Regions from separate parts of the Parvibaculum sp. genome, predicted to be linked through region 4. Evidence: predicted binding sites of a transcription regulator. Region 4 holds the regulator's gene; each other region holds the start of a gene.
What was found. Region 4 encodes PhoB, which activates phosphate uptake and scavenging genes when phosphate is short. Its sites were predicted from a motif close to TGTCATNNANCTGTCAT; they were not measured.

Region 1 (2,182 bases), 140 kb from region 4:
CGGCAACACGTTGCGGCAGGGCATCGAGAAATACTTGCCCTCGAAACCCGGATAGGGATCGAGCACCATCATGTTGGCGACCTGCTCGCCGGCCTCGATCGCCATGGCGCGCTTTTCCTTGGCCGGGATATTGAAACCGCCAAGCTCGAGCCGCGTCGCGCCCTCGCCGATGCCGAATTCGACGCGGCCATGCGACATGATGTCGAGCGTCGCGAGACCCTCGGCGGTGCGCGCGGGATGATTGTAGTTGGGGATCACCTGCCGGATGCCGTGGCCGAGGCGAATGTTTTTCGTCAGCGAAGCGGCGGCGGCGAGAAAGACTTCCGGCGAGGAGGAATGGGAATATTCGTCGAGAAAGTGGTGTTCGACTTCCCACGCATGATCGAAGCCGAGCCTGTCGGCCAGCACGATCTGCTCCAGCGCCTCGTGAAAGAGCCGCGCTTCGTCGCCCTCGTTCCAGGGCTTCGGCAGTTGCAATTCGTAAAAGACGCCGAACTTCATGATCTCACTCCCCGCGTTCCCGTTTCTTGTTGGGGAGAGTATCGGCCATCGTGCCGCGACAATGCAAAGGGTGGCGCGGCGGGGCGGCCAAAAAAAGGCCGCCGCCCAAGGTCCGTCAGCGCGTGCCTGACGCAGGGGAACGGCCGGACGCCTCGTCGCGCCGGGCCCGTTCGCGCTCGAACACCCGGCGGCGGGCGGCGTCGGTTTCGGCGGCAAGGCGCTGCCGCAACCGCTCGTCGTCGAGCCCGCGCAGCTCTTCTTCCAGCGCCGCCATTTCGACGGCGCGGCGCATCACGTCCTGCGTCTCGTAGTAGGAGTGCCTGGCGCGCTTGTGCCGGAGCCGGCGCCATATCGACGCAATCGGCATGTCATCACCTGTGTTGCCTGTGGCCTGCCGCGCTGGCGCCTCATGGCGCTCATTTCGCGACCTCGAATTCGCCGCATGGTTGCCGCAAAAGTCCGGCCCCGCGCGATCGCTCTTCTTGGTGATACGCTTGATACTATAATCACACATCGATGTGACGTCAGCGCCAAACGCTCTCCATGACAGCTCTGCGACGCTGTTTCATTTTGACGCGGGCGGCCGGAACGGGTCACATGGGCGGCTTTGAATTCGGCGCCTGCCGGGCGTTTTCCGGCGTCGCGTCATGGGGGATGAAGGAACGGACATGCGGAAGCCGTTACAGATCGCGCATCGCGGCGGCGCGGGGCTCTGGCCTGAAAACACGATGGAAGCCTTCGAGCGCGCCATCGCCATGGACGCCGAGGGTATCGAACTCGACGTGCATCTGAGCCGCGACGGGAAACTCGTTGTCCATCACGACGAGAGCCTGAAACCCGCCATCGCGCGGGGCCCGGACGGCCAGTGGCTGACCCGCCCGACGCCGCTTCTCAAGGAATTGTCCGCCGCCGAACTCGCCGCCTACGATGTCGGCCGGCTCCGGCCCGGCGCCGGCTATTCGGCGCGCTATCCCGAACAAACGCCGTTCGACGGCGCGCGCGTACCGCTGCTTGCCGATGTCTATGCGCTGGTCAAGCGCGCGGCAAAGCCCGGCTTCCGTCTCTATGTCGAACTGAAGACAGCGCTGCTCGATCTTTCGCAATCGGCCGATCCTGTGGCGCTTGCCGATGCGGCAGTCGCGCTGACGCGCGCGCAGGGGATTTCGGAAACCGTCACCTTCGTCTCCTTCGACTGGCGGGCGCTCGGCCATGCAAAGGAGATCGCGCCCGATATTCTCAACGCCTTCACGACGCTTCCTTTTTTCCAGATCGATCCGGAGGACGCCTCCGCGGCCCGCGACGTGCCGGGTTCGGAAGACGATCTCATTCGCCGCGCCTCGGCCGGCGGCGCGCCCTGGACGGCCGGTTTCGACTGGCGCACGCAAGCGGGCGCGACTTTCGCCGAGCGCATGCTGCGGGCCATCGCATCCGGCCCGGCGGATGGCTGGTTTTCCTGGCATGGCGACGTGACCTCAACCACCGCAGCGCTTGCGGGCGAGCTTGGCCTCGCGGTCTCATGCTGGACGGTCGACGAGGAAGCGGAAATGCAGCGGCTTGCGGCGCTTGGCATCGAGGCGATCCTGACCGACCGGCCGGACCGCTTGAAAAAGCTGCTCGCCTGACAAAAAAGGCCCGGCGCACAATCGGCCGGGCCTTCCTGTCTTTGCGTCGGCTGCCGTTA
Region 2 (2,182 bases), 1.9 Mb from region 4:
GCGATATGGTCGGAGACCTCGTAGAGGACTTCCTGCGGCGCGGCTTCGGGCGCCTGTTTGGCCTGGCTCATTTGTTTCTCCCTGTCCGGATGACGTTGCCGCCGAGACTAGCCTAAAAGCTCAGCCGCAAACAGCCGCCCCGCCCTCGCCGAACCACGGGTGGCGGACATAGTCGCCGGGCGCTATGCCACGCGCCGCCGCAACCCCGCCGCCGATTTCCAGCACCCCGTTGACCGGCACGCCGGAGGCATGAATGTCGAGCGACAGCGGCTCGGTCATCGCCGCGATGGAAGCGATCCGCCCGTCGGCCTCGATGAAGATCATGTCGAGCGGAATAAGCGTGTTCTTCATCCAGAAATGGGCGATCCGGCATTGGGAATAGAAAAAGAGCATGCCCGCGTCCTCGTCGAGGCTCTCGCGGAACATCAACCCCCGCCGGATTTCCTCGTCGCTCCGCGCCAGCTCGACGGTGAAACGATGCGTCGTGCCTGCCGCCGTCTCGACATTGAGCGTCGTCTCCGCGCCGGCCAGCGGCGCACAGGCCCAAAGGGCGAGCCCCGCAATCAGAACGGCGGCAAGCGACGCGGCACGCATCAGTCGAGACGCTTCATGCCCGAAGCATACCGCTTCCAGTTCTGGACATAGTGGTCGGAGGACAGCCGCAATGCCTCGGCCGTTTCCTTGTCGAGCGTGCGGATGATCTTGCCCGGCGCGCCGAGCACCATCGAATAGTCGGGAATGTCCTTGCCTTCCGCGATCAGCGTATTGGCCCCGATGAGGCAACCTTTCCCGATGCGCGTATTGTTGAGGATGATGCTGCCGATGCCGACGAGGCTGCCCGCACCGATGGTGCAACCATGCAGCATCACCATATGGCCGATGGTGACGTCGCGCTCGATGGTCAGCGGCGAACCGGGATCGGTGTGCAGCACCGAACCGTCCTGCACGTTGGAGTTCTCGCCGATGGTGATGAGCTCGTTGTCGCCGCGCAACACCGCGCCGAACCAGACGCTGGCGTTCTTCTCCAGCTTCACATTGCCCATCACCTGCGCATTTGGCGCAATCCAGTATTCGCCCTCCGGCGGCAGGATCGGCTTCGCATCGCCGATGGCGTAAATGGCCATGAACACGTCTCCCCGTTTCTCTGTATTTCTCGCGACGCGGACTATGCCATGCCTCGAAGACGGAGACGAGGCTTGCGGAGTGCCCGGAAAATAGGGTGTCATTCGCGCGTCAAGGGCGGCGCCTAACGTCCGCTCGGCAACCGGGAGGAGAGAACGGCATGACGCGACGGAAAACATCGGAGACCGGCAGCATCGGCGAGGCGATGGAAGCGGCCGACGACAGGCCCGTGGCCCGCGCCATGGCGCCGACGCTCGGCGAACTCTGGAGCCGCCGCCTCGCCCGCCGCGACGTGCTGAAAGGCATCGGCAAGGCAGCGCTGCTTGCGTCCGCAAGCGCCCTGCCGCTGGCCGCCTGCGGCGACACGTCCGGCTTTGCGCCCGACGATATTTTCGGCTTCGCGGAAGTGCCGCATGGCGTCGACGAAACCCATCACGTGGGGGCCGGTCACAGCGCCGACATCCTGATCCGCTGGGGCGACCCGGTTTTGCCGGGCGCACCGGAATTCGACCCGCTGAACCAGAGCGCCGAACGCCAATTGCAGCAGTTCGGATATAACAACGACTATGTCGGTTTCGTCCCGCTGCCATATGGCTCGCGGTCGAGCGACCGCGGCCTGCTTTGTATTCATCACGAATACACCAATGACGATCTGATGCATCCGGGCCTCGTTCCGGCGCCGGGACAGAACCCGCTTGAGCTTTTCACCCGCGAGATCGCCGAAATCTCGATGGCCGCGCATGGCGGCAGCATCGTCGAGGTCGCACGCGGCAAGGACCGCAAGTGGAACGTCGTGCGCGACAGCGCCTACAACCGCCGCATCACGCCGCTTGCAACCCCGATGCGGATTTCCGGTCCGGCAGCCGGCCATCCGCGCCTGCAAACCTCCGAGGACCCCGAAGGCCGCACGGTCATGGGCACGCTCAACAATTGCGCCGGCGGCATCACACCCTGGGGCACTTGGCTGATGTCGGAAGAAAACATCAACTTCTATTTCATGGGCACACCGAACGACGAAATCGAGGCGACGAACCACGCGCGCATCGGCATTCCCGCCCCC
Region 3 (2,182 bases), 550 kb from region 4:
CATGATGAGATAAGGCGGCATTTCGCCGAGCGGCACCGTGGGCGTGGTGCGCTTGCCGCGGCTGCCGATCTCGTTGCCCTCCGCGTCGAGCACGGTCAGCATCAGGCTTTCGTCGGGCCCGGCTTCGATCGCGCGTTGCAGGTCGGGCAGCGTCTGAGAAACGAGGAGGAAGGCGCCGACGACGAAAGCGGTGAGGACGAAGGAAAGGGTCGCAAGAAAACCCGGACGGTAGCGGCGCGCGGCGCGCGACCGTTCATCCTCCGGATCGGGCGGTTCCGGCAGGTCGTGCGATGGCGCGCGGTGCTGCTGCGCGCGCATCGGATAGGGATCGTCGTCGTCCTGCGACACGGGTCAATTGCCTCGATAGCTACACTTCCGGCGTCAACCGGGCAGGGGTTTCATGCGAGCCTCATGCCACCCCGGACTGCGCCGAAACGAGACTGAATTAACTTTGTGAGCGGATTGGGGCGCCTTCGCGGCGAAGCAATGGCAGGCATTCCGTGATTTTCCGGAACCGCTTGACGGCGCGCGCGGGCCGAGGTTCTGTGCCGGAATGACCGGTACCGGCGAACCCTTCTGGCGCGTGAAGCGCCTCGACGAAATGACCCGCGAGGAGTGGGAAAGCCTTTGCGACGGCTGCGCGAAGTGCTGCCTGACCAAGCTTCAGGACGAGGACACCGGCCAACTCGAATACACCGACATCGCCTGCCGCCTGCTCGATGCGGAGACCTGCCGCTGCTCGGACTATCCGAACCGTTCGACGCTGGTGCCCGATTGCGTGACGCTGACGCCGCAAAATCTCGAGGACATCGACTGGATGCCGCCTTCCTGCGCCTACCGTTTGTTGAAGGAGGGCAAGGACCTGCCGTGGTGGCACCCGCTGGTCTCGGGCGAATTCGAGACGGTGCGCCTCGCGGGAATGTCCGTTCACGGACGGTTTCTCTACGAGGACGAGGTCGACATGGAGGACCTCGAATTGCGGATCGTCGACTGGCCGCTGATGCCGCCCGAATGAGCCTCGGCGGGCCCCCCGGACCCCCGACTGTCATCGAACTGTCAAAAAACCGTCACAAATGCTAGCCGGGCCCCGCCCGAAATGCTAAAGGCTCTCCCCGGCCGGTTCGCCTGGGGGCGGCGGACGATTCGGGGGCGGTTTTGGCGAAGAGCACACTCGACAAGGACCTCAAAAAGGTCGTCCGTCTCGAAGAGGCGACCTATGCGCTTTCGCGTTCGATCGCGGCGCCGGGTCTTGCCGTCATTTTCCTGCTGGCCATCTTTTTGTTCATGGCCGGCCTCGCGCCGGTGGGACCGCTCAGCATCTTCGTGATCGCGGGCGGGGTGATCGCCGGCTACATGGCGCTGAACATCGGCGCCAACGATGTCGCCAACAATATGGGACCGGCGGTCGGCAGCCGCGCGCTGCCGCTCGGCGCCGCATTGATCATCGCCGCAATCTGCGAGGCGGCGGGTGCGATCCTGGCGGGCGGCGATGTCGTCAACACGATCTCGCGCAACATCGTCCAGCCTTCGGAATCGCTTGCGGTGCTCGACTTCGTGTTGCTGATGATGGCGTCCTTCCTCGCCGCCGCACTCTGGATCCATCTGGCGACATTCCTCAACGCGCCCGTTTCGACGACGCATTCGATTGTCGGCGGCGTGCTGGGCGCGGGCGTCGCGGCGGCCGGCATGGCGGCGATCAACTGGTCGATGATGAGCGCGATTGCCGCGAGCTGGGTGATCTCGCCGCTGATGGGTGGCATCATCGCGGCCGGCCTTCTCGGCTTCGTCAAATGGACGGTGCTCTTTCGCGAGGACCGGATCACGGCGGCCAAACGCTGGGTGCCGGTGATGATCGGCCTGATGGCGGGCACCTTCGCGATGTATCTGTCGCTGAAGGGTTTCTCGCGCATCTGGCGGCCGGCGCCCGAAACGGTGTGGGCATTGGGCGCCGCCGGTTTCGCGGCCGGCTGGTGGCTGTCGCGCCCCTGGATCGCGCGCCGTGCCACGACCATCGAAAACCGCCGCAAGCATGTGGCGCGGCTTTTCACGCTGCCGCTGATCTTCGCCGCCGCACTCTTGTCGTTCGCGCATGGCGCCAACGACGTGGCGAATGCGGTCGGCCCGCTCGCCGCGATTGTTGCCGCCGCCGAATCCGGCCAGGCCGCGCCCGACAAGGTGGCGC
Region 4 (2,182 bases):
GTGACCCAACATATCGTGAAGTCCTTTCAGGAAGAGCTCGACAGTCTCTCGGCGCAGATCGCCCAGATGGGCGGGCTGACGGAGGCGCAGCTTACGGCATCGATCGAGGCGATCGTCAGGCGCGACGCACAACTCGCCGAACGCACGATTCGCGAGGACCAGCGCATCGACGCGCTGGAAGCCGAAATCGAGTCGCAGGCGATTCGCCTGATTGCGCTGCGCCAGCCCATGGCCGCCGACCTGCGCGAGGCGATTGCCGCGATCAAGATTTCGATCGATCTCGAACGCATCGGCGATCTCGCCAAGAACATCGCCAAGCGCGCGCTGGTGCTGCAGAACGATTTCGAAGGCGCCAACAAGCTGATCCAGGGCATCGCCCGGATGGGCCGTCTCGCCCAGCGGCAGTTGAAGCAGGTGCTCGACGCCTATTCCAACCGCGAGGCCGCCGCCGCCATGGAAGTCTGGCGCGAGGACGAGGAAATCGACGCGATGTACAACTCGGTCTTCCGCGAACTGCTGACCTACATGATGGAAGACCCCCGCACCATTGGCGTTTCGACCCATCTGCTGTTCATCGCCAAGAATGTCGAGCGCATCGGCGACCACGCCACCAACATTGCCGAAACAGTCGGTTATCTCGTCACCGGCGAGTGGGTGCATGACGAACGACCCAAGGGCGACACGACGAGCACGACCGCCGTCGGCGCCGGGAACTGAGCAAAACAGGAGGAATCATGTCCATGGTGCTTGCCCATAGCGGCGAAGAGGATCAGGATTCCGTCGGAAACGAACGGAACCAGTTCGAGAGGCGCATGAAACCGACCGTAATGATCGTCGAGGACGAGGAGGCGCTGCTGACGCTCCTCCAGTACAATCTCGACAAGGAAGGCTACAAGGTCGTGACCGTCGCCGATGGCGAGGAGGCGGTGCTGATGATCAAGGAGACGCCGCCCGATCTGGTGCTGCTGGACTGGATGCTGCCGAGCATGTCGGGCATCGAGGTCTGCCGGCAACTGCGCGCCCGCAACGAGACGCGCAACCTGCCGATCATCATGATCACGGCGCGCGGCGAGGAGGGCGACCGTATCCGCGGCCTCGACACCGGCGCCGACGATTATCTGACCAAGCCCTTCTCGATGACGGAGCTGCTGGCGCGCGTCCGCGCCGTGATGCGCCGCATCCGCCCCGCGCTCTCGGAAGACCTTGTGACTTTCGGCGACATCGTCGTCGACCGCGCCGCGCACCGCGTGCGCCGCGGCGAGCGGGAGGTACGGCTCGGCCCCACCGAGTACCGCCTGCTCGACCATCTGATCCAGCATCCCGGCCGCGTCTTCAGCCGCGAGCAATTGCTGGATGCGGTCTGGGGCTCGGATGTCTATGTCGAGGCGCGCACGGTGGACGTGCATGTCGGCCGCCTGCGCCGGGCGCTCAACGACAAGGGCGAGAAGGACCCGATCCGCACCGTGCGCTCGGCCGGCTATTCGCTGGACGATCAGTTCCTGTCCTGACGGCCTGGCGCATCGCGGCAAAGAAAAACCGGCACACGCGATCCTCGCGGTGCCGGTTTCCCTTTCCCCTCAAGACGCCCCGAAAGGCGGCCGCCTAGCTGACCAGGCGGTGATCCTTGGTGCGTGGCCGTTCGCGATTGCGCCGCGCCTGCGCCGGCTGATAGGCCATCCGCGCATGTTCGGTGCAATAAGGCGAGCCATTGTCGGCGCCGCGCCCGCAGAAATGAAATCCCGGCCGCCCCGGATCGCCGATCGGCCATTTGCAGGTGTGCTCGGTCAGCGTCAGCACCGTGGCGCGCTGGCTCGGCTCGAGCATCCGCTCCTCATGGGCGGCGGGTTCGCTTGCCTCCGCCGTCTCGCGCACGGCACGGTCTTCCGGGCGCGCCTCGCCGGTCAGCGGGTCGGGCCGGCCGCGAACCAGCGTCCGCGGGCCGGGCGCCCGGGTCCGCGCCGGGCGGCTCGGCGTCGCGCGGCCGGACAGGCCGAGGCGATGCACCTTGCCGATCACGGCATTGCGGGTGACGCCGCCAAGCTGCTTGGCGACCTGGCTGGCGCTCAGGCCGTCGGCCCAGAGCTTCTTCAGCAGTTCCACGCGTTCGTCGGTCCACATGATGTTTTCCCCTTGGGCCCCCTCGCTGGCCCTGTTGAACGCCTGTGACCCGTCTCCGTCCCCA

Region 1: KF719_RS11640 (glycerophosphodiester phosphodiesterase family protein) is a predicted target of PhoB. The motif match lies at 1,045-1,061, and genes of this name have one in related genera.
Region 2: KF719_RS02940 (PhoX family phosphatase) is a predicted target of PhoB. The motif match lies at 1,221-1,237, and genes of this name have one in related genera.
Region 3: KF719_RS15015 (inorganic phosphate transporter) is a predicted target of PhoB. The motif match lies at 1,044-1,060, and genes of this name have one in related genera.

Annotation. Positions count from the first base shown of each region.
Region 1 covers NZ_JAHBYN010000001.1:2,353,048-2,355,229, reverse strand. The annotation lists gene KF719_RS11650 (LLM class flavin-dependent oxidoreductase) at 1-501, opposite strand, end outside; gene KF719_RS11645 (hypothetical protein) at 617-868, opposite strand; gene KF719_RS11640 (glycerophosphodiester phosphodiesterase family protein) at 1,170-2,123, shown strand; gene infC (translation initiation factor IF-3) at 2,180-2,182, opposite strand, start outside.
Region 2 covers NZ_JAHBYN010000001.1:559,461-561,642, forward strand. The annotation lists gene KF719_RS02925 (enoyl-CoA hydratase/isomerase family protein) at 1-71, opposite strand, end outside; gene KF719_RS02930 (DUF192 domain-containing protein) at 121-594, opposite strand; gene KF719_RS02935 (gamma carbonic anhydrase family protein) at 594-1,124, opposite strand; gene KF719_RS02940 (PhoX family phosphatase) at 1,283-2,182, shown strand, end outside.
Region 3 covers NZ_JAHBYN010000001.1:3,044,037-3,046,218, forward strand. The annotation lists gene KF719_RS15005 (PBP1A family penicillin-binding protein) at 1-348, opposite strand, end outside; gene KF719_RS15010 (YcgN family cysteine cluster protein) at 554-1,015, shown strand; gene KF719_RS15015 (inorganic phosphate transporter) at 1,156-2,182, shown strand, end outside.
Region 4 covers NZ_JAHBYN010000001.1:2,493,873-2,496,054, forward strand. The annotation lists gene phoU (phosphate signaling complex protein PhoU) at 1-717, shown strand; gene phoB (phosphate regulon transcriptional regulator PhoB) at 813-1,508, shown strand; gene KF719_RS12330 (GcrA family cell cycle regulator) at 1,603-2,121, opposite strand.